DNA from 3 places in the Actinotalea sp. JY-7876 genome. Region 3 is predicted to be linked to each of the others. Evidence: riboswitches for the same ligand, from Rfam matches in the RefSeq annotation. Region 3 holds a riboswitch; each other region holds the start of a gene.
What was found. Region 3 has a riboswitch for cyclic di-GMP ahead of H2O74_RS07505 (BldC family transcriptional regulator). Riboswitches for the same ligand answer to the same signal wherever they lie in the genome.

Region 1 (3,884 bases), 730 kb from region 3:
CTCCAGGGGTTCTTCGTGGCCGCCGACACCGGGAAGGTGCACGCCGCCTCGGCCCCGCTCCTGGAGGCGACCCTGGCCGCGGGGGAGTCGCGCACGATCCGCGCCGCCGGTGCGCCCGCCGGCGCGACGGCCGCCAAGATCCAGGTCCGCGCCCACGACGCGCAGGGGGGCACCGCCCTCACGGTGTGCCCCGGGACGCAGGTCGCGGGCGCCTGCGCCGCGACCTCGGTCCTGAACCCGTACCCCGGCCGCGACAGCACCAACGTCGCGTACGTGCGCCTCGGGGAGGACGGTGCGCTCACCGTGCGGAACACCTCGGCGAGCGTCGGTGTGACGATGACGCTCCTGGGCCTCGTGGGACCGCTCGACGCGCCCGCCGCGCCACCCGCCGCTCCCGTGCCGCCACCCGCCGCGCCCGCGCCGACGCCGACGCCGACGCCGGCGCCGAGCCCGGCGCCCCCGCCCGCCGTGGGCGCCGTGGAGCCGACGGCGGCCACCACCGGTGTGCCCGACGGCACGCCGCTCACGCGGCACGACGGGGACCTGGTGATCACCGAGCCCGGGACCGTCATCGACGGCAAGGACATCCACGGCTTCGTCTCGATCCGCGCGGCCGACGTCACGATCCGCAACTCCGTGGTCCGGGGGAGCGGGACCGGCTCCTACAGCACCGGTCTGGTGAGCTGCCTCGACGCGGCCTGCCGCGGCGCCGTCATCGAGGACACCACCCTCGTGCCCAAGCAGCCGTCGCCGTGGATCACGGGCATCCTCGGGCACGACTACACCGCCCGGCGCGTGGACGTGCACCACGTCGTGGACGGCTTCGGCATCTTCGACACCGGCAACGGCGGGGGACCCGTCGACGTGGTGATCGAGAGCAGCTGGTGCCACGACCTCAGCTACTTCGCCCGCGACCCGCAGCAGGACGGCGGGCCGAGCCACAACGACTGCATCCAGATCCAGGGCGGTTCGGCGATCCGCATCACGGGCAACAGCCTCGAGTCGTTCATGTCGACCGCCGTGGGCGACCAGAGCTACGACGCCCGCAACCGGGGCGCCGGCCTCATGGTGACGCCGACGGTCGCGCCGGTGACCGGTGCCACGGTGACGAAGAACTGGTTCGACGGGGGCTACGCCTCGGTCTCGGTCTCGCGCGGTGGCTACGAGCGCATGCACTTCGGCACGCTCACCGGGAACCGTTTCGGGCGGAACCAGTTCGACCACGGACGTGGCTCCCGGTACGTCATCCGGGTGCGCGAGGGCGTCACGTTCGACTCGTCGCTCACGGGGAACGTCTGGGCGGACGGGGCCGGACCGCTCGCGCTCGGGCGCGACCTCGGCATCCGGTACGACCCGTGACGGCTCCGCCGTGCGACCGCGCGGCGCGGCGGGGCGGCGGTCCTGCACGTGGCGGTGGCGCCCGGTGCCCGGTGCATGACCCGGAAACTGCGCGGGCGAGCCATTCGCGGACGGTCCCGAGATATTCCGTCGTAATGTCCGAATAACCCGGACCGGGCTGATCCGTGCGGGTGACGCCACCTCGACGTGCTGGACCGGCGGAAATGGCCCACGTACGATCCGGTGGTCCACGAGAATGGCAAACCTGTCGCGAGGCAGGGGCGCAAAGCCATGGAACCCCCGCGGTCCGCCAGGCTACCGAATCGACGGAGCACCTCCTGTGCTTGAGCCTCGACCGTCCCGCTCGGCCCGGCGCGGCGCACGCGCGCCCTCCGGCCGTCGCGCGATGGTGGCGCTCGCCCTGGCCGGCGTGCTGGTCGCCACACCGACGGCCGCCGCGGAGGTCGCCCCGACGCCCACCGTCGCGGCTCGCGCCACCGTGGCCGTCCCGGCGGCCACGCCCTCGGCCGGCGATGTCCTCGCGCCCGCGGACGCGGCGCCCTTCGCGGCCGTCACCCTGACGGGGGCGCCGGTTCCGGGCGCGCTCGACATGCCCGCCGCCGCGGCGTCGAGCAGCCAGGTCCCGTCGGCGTACGCGCTCGCGCCGGCCCCCCTCGTGACGGCGCCGGCCCCGGACGTGGTGAAGCCGGACGCGTCGAGCACGGGCGTGAGGGCGGGCTCGCGGCTCCAGACCCATCGTGGGGACATCGTGGTGACGCAGCCCGGCACGGTGCTGGAGAACCTGGACGTGTACGGCTTCGTGACCGTGAAGGCCGCCGACGTGACCATCCGCAACACGCGCGTGCGTGGCAGCGGTCCGGGGTCCTTCGACACCGGTCTGATCAACGCCAACGACGCGCGCGTCAAGAACCTGGTGGTCGAGGACGTCACGCTGGTCCCCGACTTCCCGTCGTACTGGATCAACGGGATGCTCGGTCACGACTACACCGCGCGGCGCGTGAACACCTGGAACGTGGTCGACGGGTTCGGCATCTACAACATCCACGGCACGGCGGCGAACGTGCGGGTCGAGTCGAGCTACGTCCACGACCTGGCCTACTTCTCGCCGGACCCGAACCACTCGGACAACCAGACGCACAACGACGCGATCCAGATCCAGGGTGGCTCCAACATCCAGATCCTCGGGAACACGCTGTCGGTGTGGCGGTCCACGACGGCCGGGACGCAGAACTACGCATACCCGCAGGGTGGATTCGGTGTGATCCTGACGCCGAACGTCAATGCGGTGACGAATTCTCGGATCGACGGGAACTGGGTGGACGGGGCGCACATCCCGATCAAGCTGGTGACGTCCCAGAAGACCGGTCCGATGAACTTCGGTGAGGTCACCAACAACACGTTCGCCCGGGACATGCGCAACACGCCCATGGCGGGGAAGAACAACTGGTTCACGGTGCTCACCACGCCCGACCTGACGGTCATCACCAGCGGGAACGTCTACGCGGACGACGGCACAGCCATCGAGGTCCGCCGCGACAGCGGCACGGGCACCGCTCCCTGACCGGCCGCCGGCCCGGTGCCGGGCCGGGTGCTGGCCACCCCGAGCGCCAGCGCCACCCACAGGATCATGCCGACCGCGGACCGCGACGCGAGGGCGCTGTAGGTGAGCGGCAGGAGGAACGCGATCAGCGCTCCCTGGCGCGCCCCCGGGAGGCGGTCCCCACGCGTCCAGGCCCGGACCACGAGCACGGCCTGGGCACCGAAGTACAGGACGGCGAAGACGGTCCCGATGTCGACCGCGTACATGAGGAACGAGTTCTCGAGGCTCGTGGCGAGGCCACCCTGCGACGCGATCCGGTAGCTCGACGTCAGGCCGTGGCCGACGACCGCGTACTCCCGCCACGTCCGGCCGAAGAAGCTCAGGGCGTCGGTGCGGGCGCCGGTGGATCCCGTGTCGTCCGCGAAGCGTTCCCCGACGCCCTCGACGAGGCTCGTGGACAGCAGCGCCGCGGCGCCCCCGGCGAGGGCGCACAGCCCGAGCAGCCGGGCGTGCGCCGGCGCCGGGGAACGCAGCACCACCCACACGGCCACGACCGCGATGACGACGACGCCCGAGCGTGACTGGGTGATCGCGACGCCGGCGGCGAAGAGCGTGACGAGGGCCAGCTGGAGCGACGTGCGCCGCAGTCCCACGATGAGCGGCGCGGTCACGCACAGGAACATGGAGAGCGTCAGCGGGTGGTCGAACGTGGCCATCCAGCGGTCGAAGCCCTCGCGCCGGAACCACCACCGGGTCTCGTGCGAGCTCTGGTACAGCAGGATGCTCCCCGCGAACCACTGCACGACGGCGAGCGCGGCGGCCGCGCCGCCCAGCGCGAGCAGCGCCGTCCGCACCTGGGTCAGGCGCCCCGCGTCCCCGTCGACGACCGCCAGCACGAGGAGGAAGAGCGCGAGCGGGGCCACGACGACGTCGAGCAGGAGGGCGAGGCCACCCGAGCCGGCCTGCACGGTGGTGAAGGCCGCGA
Region 2 (3,884 bases), 980 kb from region 3:
GGGTGTGGCGAGGTCGACCGGGGGCGGGGGCGGGGTCGTCTCGACCGGCTCCTCCGTCTCCGGCTCGACGGGCACCTCGGCCTCGCCGGCGTCCTCCTCGACCGGCTCCTCCTCGGTGGTCCCCTCGTCGGCCTCGGTGGACGTCCCCTCCGCGGGCGTCCCCCCGGAGCCCAGCCCCTGCCAGTCGGAGAGCCACGTGACCGCGCCGTAGGCGAGGAGGGGGAAGACGACGAGGACGACCAGGAAGGGCAGCAGACGGCGGCGGCGCGAGCGCGGTGCGCGGTGAACGCCTCGTGGGCCGCCCCGGGCATCCGCGGCGTCGAACTCGTCCGCGGGGTAGGGGTAGTCGCCGGCCTTCACGGCGGACAGGCTAGCGGGCGCCCCGCCTCTCAGGCGTCGACACCCAGACGACGCGCGGTGCGGGCCCGCTGGCGGGACGCGCGCATCCGGCGCAGGCGCTTGATCAGCATGGGGTCCTGGGCCAGCGCCGCGGGCGAGTCGATGAGCGCATTGAGCACCTGGTAGTACCGCGTCGCGGACATGTCGAAGAGCTCCTTGACCGCCTGCTCCTTGGCCCCGGCGTACTTCCACCACTGGCGCTCGAAGGCGAGGATCTGCTGGTCGCGCTCGGAGAGCTCGGCGGCGTGGACCCGGGCGTCCGTGCGGTCCGCGTCGCGCGCGGTGGCCATCGCGTCCATGGGTCCTCCAGGGTGAAGCGGCGTCGTCGCCCGTCCCCGGGCGTCGGCTCATCGTAGACGCGGAATGACACGCGTGTCATTCGTCCCGGCGCGTCGGGATGACCCCCGCGCGGTGATCGAGTAAGGGAGCGCGGCGGCGGCTAGGGTCGCCGCGTGATCCGTCAGCCCCTCGACGCGCTCATGGCCCCGGACTGGGCCGCGGCCCTCGCACCGGTCGAGCTGCGGCTGCGCGAGATCGGCGACGCGCTGCGCGCGGAGTCCGCGGCCGGCCGGGCCTGGCTCCCGGCCCCCGACGCCGTCCTGCGCGCGTTCGCGCGGCCCATGGCGGACGTCCGCGTGCTCGTCATCGGCCAGGACCCGTACCCGACGCCCGGGCACGCCGTCGGCCTGTCCTTCTCGGTGGCGCCCGGGGTGCGCCCGCTGCCCCGCTCGCTGCAGAACATCCACCGCGAGCTCGCGGACGACGTCGGCGTCGTGCGCGGGCCCGACGGCGACCTCAGCGACTGGGAGCAGGAGGGCGTCCTGCTCCTCAACCGGGTCCTCACCGTGGGCACCGGCGCACCGGGCTCGCACCGGCACCTCGGGTGGCAGGACGTCACCGACCGCGCCGTCACGGCGCTCGTGGAACGGGGCGGGCCGCTCGTCGCCCTCCTGTGGGGCCGCGACGCGCAGCAGGTCCGCCCGCTGCTCGGGGGCGTCCCCGTGGTCGAGAGCGCGCACCCCAGCCCGCTCTCGGCGTCCCGGGGCTTCTTCGGCTCCCGGCCGTTCTCCCGCGTCGACGCGCTGCTCGCCGAGCAGGGCGCGCCTCCCGTGCGCTGGTCCCCCGACCAGCAGACCCGACCGACCGGCGCCGCCCCCTCCCCAGGGGACGGCGCCACGTCGGGCGCCGCGGTCCTGCGACCGCGAACTAGCTGAGGACGACGCTCACCCCCGTGAGCTCCTCAGCCGGCACCGGCACGTTCGCCGGCACCGGGACCGTCGTCTCCGACGCACCGATCACTGCGGACAGCTCGGCCAGCGCGACCCCCCCGGGCCCGCTGAGGGTCACGACCACGTCGTGTCCCTCGCAAGCGGTGTCCAGCCCCGACAGCCGGGCCCCGCTCACGCCGTATCCCTGCAGTGCGGCGTCGTAGGCGACGTCGTACCGGACCTCGATCTGCGACGAGCTGCACCCCTGCACCCCGTCCTCCCCCACCAGGACCTGCTGACCCCCCAGGTCGACCCCGGCCGCGGACGCCGTCCGCACGCCCACCAGGGCGAGCGCCACGAGTGCGACCGATGCCGCCTTCCTCGTCCGTCGATCCATCTCCACCCTCCTGGTGGTCCACGTCACCGGATCCGTCCGGTGATCCCCTGCGCCGACGTCCTGCCGGCGGTCGCACGCCCGGGGGCGTGCGGGAAGCGTCCTGAGAACGTGCTCAGGAGGCGGGTAGGCCGAGGCCGAGGGGGACGCGCGCGGCGTCGTGGCACAGAGGAGTGGAGCCGGATCGCACGGGAAGCGTGCTGCTCATGGTGGACCTCACGTTCGGTGGCCCGGCTGACCCGAGGGGTCCCGTGGCTTTGCGTCCCCACCTCGCGGTGGGTTTGCCCTTGTCGCTGACGAGCCAAGAGTGACCCATCACACGCCGGCGGTCCAGCCCCCCTTCCGGCTCCGCGCCCGGATTGGGCGTCTGTGTCGCATCGGCGCACACTGGGAGGCGTGGAATTCACCCGGACGCCGCACGGCGACGACGAGCAGCCGACCGCACCGCCGGGCCGCACCGCGCCGTGGCGCCGCTACGTGGCGCTGGGCGACTCGTTCACCGAGGGCCTGTGGGACGTCCCCGGGGGTGCCCCGCCGACCACCACCACCGCCGTCGACCCCACGCTCGTGTGCCGGGGCTGGGCGGACCTGCTGGCCGCGCACCTGGCCGAGCGCGCCGGCATCGGGCAGGGCGACGCCCCGGTGCAGTACGCCAACCTCGCCGTGCGGGGTCGCCTCCTGGAGCCGATCCTGCGCGAGCAGGTGCCGGCCGCCCTCGAGCTGCGTCCGGACCTCGTGAGCGTCGTCGGCGGGGGCAACGACATGCTCCGGCCGGCGGCGGACCCCGACGTGCTCGCGGAACGCCTCGAGGCGGCCGTCGCGCGGCTGCGGGCGGCCGGCGTCGACGTGCTGCTCGCGACCGGCATGGACGCCAAGGACAGCCCGGTCGTCCGGCGCACGCGGTGGCGTGCGGGCGTCTACAACGCGCACATCTGGTCGATCGCACGCAAGCACGGCGCCTACGTGGCGGACGTGTGGGGGATGCGCTCGCTTCGCGACTGGCGCATGTGGGCGCCGGACCGGATCCACCTCACGACCGAGGGGCACCGGCGCGTCGCGCAGGCGGCCCTGGTCGGCCTGGGGCTCGAGCCCGACGACGCCGCCTGGGACGACCCGCTCACGCCGCTGCCGCCCGTGCCGCTCGCGGCGCGCGTCCAGCAGGACGCGGAGTGGTTCCGCGAGCACGCCTACCCGTGGGCGACGCGACGCCTGCGGCGCCGGTCCAGCGGTGACGCACGGCGGCCCAAGCGGCCCGAGCTCACGCCGGTGGAGCGCTGAGCCCCGCAGCAGGGTCCCGGCTGGATCACGAGCACCGCAGGATGTTCCTGCTCCCGAAGATGTCCGTCCAGCTGTCTGCCATCAGGACGACGGAGCGCTGCTGACCCGCCGACACCGTGCGGATGTTCCCCGTGCCGCGCAGCACGAAGGTCGGGCGCTGCGCGCAGCCGGTCTGCGCCGCGACGTTGGACGGCCCCCAGAGGACCTCCGGCGTGCCCCCGAAGACGGGGTGCGCCAGGTCGTAGACCAGCTCCCACGCCCCGCCGGGCGTCGAGGGCGAGGTCACGACGACCGTGAAGCTGCGACGCTTCGGGTCGGCGAACCACGAGCGGTCCGCCACCTCGGTGACGACGGCCGTGCAGGTGGCCGCGGGGTTGTCGACGATCCGGCACGTGACCGGCGGCGCGTACGTCCACGTCGTGGCCAGGTTCCAACCGTCGACCGTCGCGTGCACCCGGACACCCGCGGACGGCTGGTACGCGGGGACGACGACGTCCTGCACCTGCGCGGCCAGGACGACGCTCGCTGCGTGCTTCGCGGCGCCGGAGGCGTCGACCAGGGTCAGCTGGAGCCGTCGGCCGACGCAGTCGGCGGGCACCGTGAGG
Region 3 (3,884 bases):
CCGGTGGGGCGGATGATCTGCTCGACCACGCCGTCGGACTGCGCGAGCTCGTACGGCCCCGGCGTCGCGGACAGGTACACGGTCTGGCCGATGCGCTCGACGAACTCCTCCCAGCGCAGCGGCCGGTTGTCCATGGCGCTCGGCAGGCGGAAGCCGTGCTCGACGAGGGCCCGCTTGCGCGACATGTCGCCCTCGAACATGGCGCCGATCTGCGGCACGGTCACGTGCGACTCGTCGATGACCAGCAGGAAGTCCTCGGGGAAGTAGTCCAGCAGCGTGTGGGGAGGCGTGCCCGGACCGCGCCCGTCGATGTGCCGCGAGTAGTTCTCGATGCCCGAGCAGCTGCCGACCTGGCGCATCATCTCGATGTCGTACGTGGTGCGCATGCGCAGCCGCTGCGCCTCGAGCAGCTTGTTCTGCCGCTCGAGCTCGGCCAGCCGCTCCTCGAGCTCGGCCTCGATCGAGGAGATCGCCCGCTCCATGCGCTCGGGCCCCGCGACGTAGTGCGTCGCCGGGAACAGGTGGACGTCGGCCTCCGAGCGCAGGACGTCGCCCGTCAGGGGGTGCAGCAGGTGGATGGCCTCGATCTCGTCGCCGAAGAACTCGATCCGGATCGCCAGCTCCTCGTACACCGGGATGATCTCCACGGTGTCCCCGCGGACCCGGAACGTGCCGCGCGTGAACGCCATGTCGTTGCGGGTGTACTGCATGGTCACGAACCGGCGCAGCAGCTGGTCGCGCTCGATCTGGTCCCCCACGGCCAGGTGCACCATGCGGTCGACGTACTCCTGGGGCGTGCCGAGGCCGTAGATGCACGACACGGACGCCACCACGATGACGTCGCGCCGCGTCAGGAGCGAGTTCGTCGCGGAGTGGCGCAGCCGCTCCACCTCGTCGTTGATCGACGAGTCCTTCTCGATGTAGGTGTCCGTCTGCGCGATGTACGCCTCGGGCTGGTAGTAGTCGTAGTACGAGACGAAGTACTCGACCGCGTTGTTCGGCAGCAGCTCGCGGAACTCCGTCGCCAGCTGCGCCGCCAGCGTCTTGTTCGGCGCCATCACCAGGGTCGGACGCTGCAGCTTCTCGATGAGCCACGCCGTCGTCGCCGACTTGCCGGTACCCGTGGCGCCCAGGAGCACGACGTCCTTCTCGCCCGCCTGGATCCGCTCGGTGAGCTCGGCGATCGCCGTGGGCTGGTCGCCCGACGGGGTGTACTCGGAGACCACCTCGAGGGTGGCGGCACGGCGCTGGAGGTCGGTCACGGGGCGCATGGCTCCACGGTACGTCGCGGGTCCGACACGGCCCGTCCCGGGGTCGGTCCGGCCGGCACAGCCGCGCGACGATCTCGTGTGACGTAGATCACATCGGCGCGCCCTCAAGCCTGTCCGGTTCGTCCCCGATACCGTGTTGTGAGGCACGGAGTCCGGATCATCCGGACCACCGCCTCGTCACAGACAAGGGCAAACCCGCCGCAAGGCGGGGACGCAAAGCCAGGGGCCCGACCAGGGCAGCCCAGCCACCAGATGACAAGGACACGACATGCAGACAGCCCCCACCACCACGACGACCAACGCCCTGCTCACGCCCGGCGAGGTCGCGACGATGTTCCGGGTCGACCCCAAGACCGTCACGCGCTGGGCCAACGCCGGCAAGATCAGCGCCGTGCGCACCCTCGGCGGTCACCGCCGCTTCGTCGCTGCCGAGATCGAGGGCCTGCTCTCGATGGTGCCGACGCAGCAGAACTGACACCGGCGACCGGCCCGGTCGGCCCGACGCGCGAGCGCCGGGCCGGGCCGGGCCGACCCGCGTCACCCCGCCTGCCGACTCACGCCTCGGACCCGGCGGCCATCGTGATCTCGCTGCCGTCGAGACACGCCCCGAGGACGGCCCACAGCGCCACCGCCGACTGCCCCACCGGCAGCGACGCCTCACCGGGACGCACCTGCGCGACGTCGCGCGGGACGTGCACGAGGCCGCCGCGCACGCCCGGGAGGCCGGGTGAGCACGCCAGCAGGTGCATGAGCGCGTAGAACGTCGCGTTGCACACGTAGGTGCCGGCGGTGTTCGAGACCTCCGCCGGGACGCCCGCCGCGCGCACCGCCGCGAGGCACGCCTTGACGGGCAGACCGCTCAGGAGCGCCGTCGGACCGCCGGCCACGACGGGCACGTCCACCGGCGCGGAGCCGTCGTTGTCCGGGATCCGCGCGTCGATGACGTTGAGCGCCACGCGCTCCACGCCGACGGCGGACCGGCCGCCCGCCTCCCCGACGAGCACGACGACGTCGGGCGCGTGCTCCCGGACCGCGTCCCGCAGCCGCTGGCGTGCACCGCGGAACGAGACCGGCAGCCGCGCGACCACGACCTGCTCGTCGCGGTCCCAGCCCTGAGCCACCGCACGCACGGCGTCCCAGGACGCGTTCGCCACCTGCCCGTCGAACGGCTCGAAGCCCGTGAGGAGCACCGTCCGGCTCACGCGGGTGCCGCCGTGCGCCAGCGCTCCCAGAGCCGGTCCACCTGGGCCTGCAGGTCCATGACGGAGCCCGCGCCGTCGAGCACGACGTCCGCCGCCTCGATCCGGGCCTCGTCGTCCGCCTGCGCGGCGAGGCGCGCCCAGGCCTCCTCCGCGTCCAGCCCACGCCCCTCGACGAGACGCCGCAGGCGCAGCTGGGCCGGGGCGTCCACCACGACGACCTCGTCGAAGCGTCCGGCCTGGCCGGTCTCCACCAGCAGCGGGATGTCGTGGACCACGACGTCGTACCCGGCCGCCACCGCGGCGGCCTCCGCGGCGTGGGCCGCCGCCCGGATGAGCGGGTGCACCAGGCCGTTCAGCCGCTCGCGCGCCGCCGGGTCCGCGAACACCACCCGGCCGAGGGCAGGCCGGTCGAGCTCGCCGGCCGCGGTCAGGACACCCCCGCCGAAGGCGGCCACGACGGCGGCCAGGCCGGGGCTCCCCGGGGCGACGACCTGCCGCGCGAGCACGTCGTGGTCCACCACGGCCGCACCGAGCCACGCCAGACGCGCGGCCACGACGGACTTGCCGGCGGCGATCCCGCCCGTGAGGCCGATCCGCCGAACCGTCCTGGCGCGATCGCCCGTGAGCTCCTCGTCGACGGTCACGGATCCAGCCTAGACGCCGACGGGCCGGCCACCCGAAGGTGACCGGCCCGTCGTGCGGCCGTGCCGACGTCGCGCCGAGGCGCGGGCGTCAGTTGCCGGTGAGCTTCTCGCGCAGAGCGGCGAGCGCCTCGTCGGACGCGAGCGTGCCCGCGGCCTCCTCGACGGGAGCCGACGAGTACGTCGACGCGCTGCTGCTGCTGGAGCTGGAGCTCGACTCCGAGGTGCTGCTCGACGCGTCCGCGTCGGCCTGCACGGCCTCGAGGACCTGCTTCTTGTGCGCCTCCCAGCGGGCGTGCGCGGCGGCGTACTGCGCCTCCCACGTCTCGCGCTGCGCCTCGAAGCCCTCGAGCCACTCGTTGGTCTCCGGGTCGAAGCCCTCGGGGTACTTGTAGTTCCCCTTCTCGTCGTACTCGGCGGCCATGCCGTACAGCGCGGGGTCGAAGTCCTCGCTGGTGGGGTCGAGACCCTCGTTGGCCTGCTTGAGCGACAGCGAGATGCGGCGACGCTCGAGGTCGATGTCGATGACCTTGACGAACGTGTCGTCACCGACGTTGACGACCTGCTCCGGCAGCTCGACGTGGCGCACGGCCAGCTCCGAGATGTGGACCAGACCCTCGATGCCGTCCTCGACGCGCACGAACGCACCGAACGGGACGAGCTTGGTGACCTTGCCGGGCACGACCTGACCGATGGCGTGCGTCCGGGCGAACGCCTGCCACGGGTCCTCCTGCGTCGCCTTGAGCGACAGCGAGACGCGCTCGCGGTCG

Region 1: it holds a riboswitch for cyclic di-GMP, as region 3 does, so the genes downstream of both, H2O74_RS04150 (hypothetical protein) here and H2O74_RS07505 (BldC family transcriptional regulator) in region 3, are expected to answer to the same signal.
Region 2: it holds a riboswitch for cyclic di-GMP, as region 3 does, so the genes downstream of both, H2O74_RS03050 (hypothetical protein) here and H2O74_RS07505 (BldC family transcriptional regulator) in region 3, are expected to answer to the same signal.

Annotation. Positions count from the first base shown of each region.
Region 1 is NZ_CP059493.1:864,544-868,427, forward strand. Features, by position in the region: gene H2O74_RS04145 (hypothetical protein) at 1-1,359, shown strand, start outside; cyclic di-GMP riboswitch class I at 1,587-1,661, shown strand; gene H2O74_RS04150 (hypothetical protein) at 1,745-2,920, shown strand; gene H2O74_RS04155 (hypothetical protein) at 2,857-3,884, opposite strand, start outside.
Region 2 is NZ_CP059493.1:617,315-621,198, reverse strand. Features, by position in the region: gene H2O74_RS03065 (LytR C-terminal domain-containing protein) at 1-360, opposite strand, end outside; gene H2O74_RS03060 (DUF3263 domain-containing protein) at 390-689, opposite strand; gene H2O74_RS03055 (uracil-DNA glycosylase) at 855-1,613, shown strand; gene H2O74_RS03050 (hypothetical protein) at 1,606-2,004, opposite strand; cyclic di-GMP riboswitch class I at 2,223-2,297, opposite strand; gene H2O74_RS03045 (SGNH/GDSL hydrolase family protein) at 2,398-3,279, shown strand; gene H2O74_RS03040 (hypothetical protein) at 3,305-3,884, opposite strand, start outside.
Region 3 is NZ_CP059493.1:1,596,096-1,599,979, reverse strand. Features, by position in the region: gene uvrB (excinuclease ABC subunit UvrB) at 1-1,271, opposite strand, end outside; cyclic di-GMP riboswitch class I at 1,450-1,524, shown strand; gene H2O74_RS07505 (BldC family transcriptional regulator) at 1,540-1,746, shown strand; gene H2O74_RS07500 (pyroglutamyl-peptidase I) at 1,826-2,473, opposite strand; gene coaE (dephospho-CoA kinase) at 2,470-3,117, opposite strand; gene rpsA (30S ribosomal protein S1) at 3,206-3,884, opposite strand, start outside.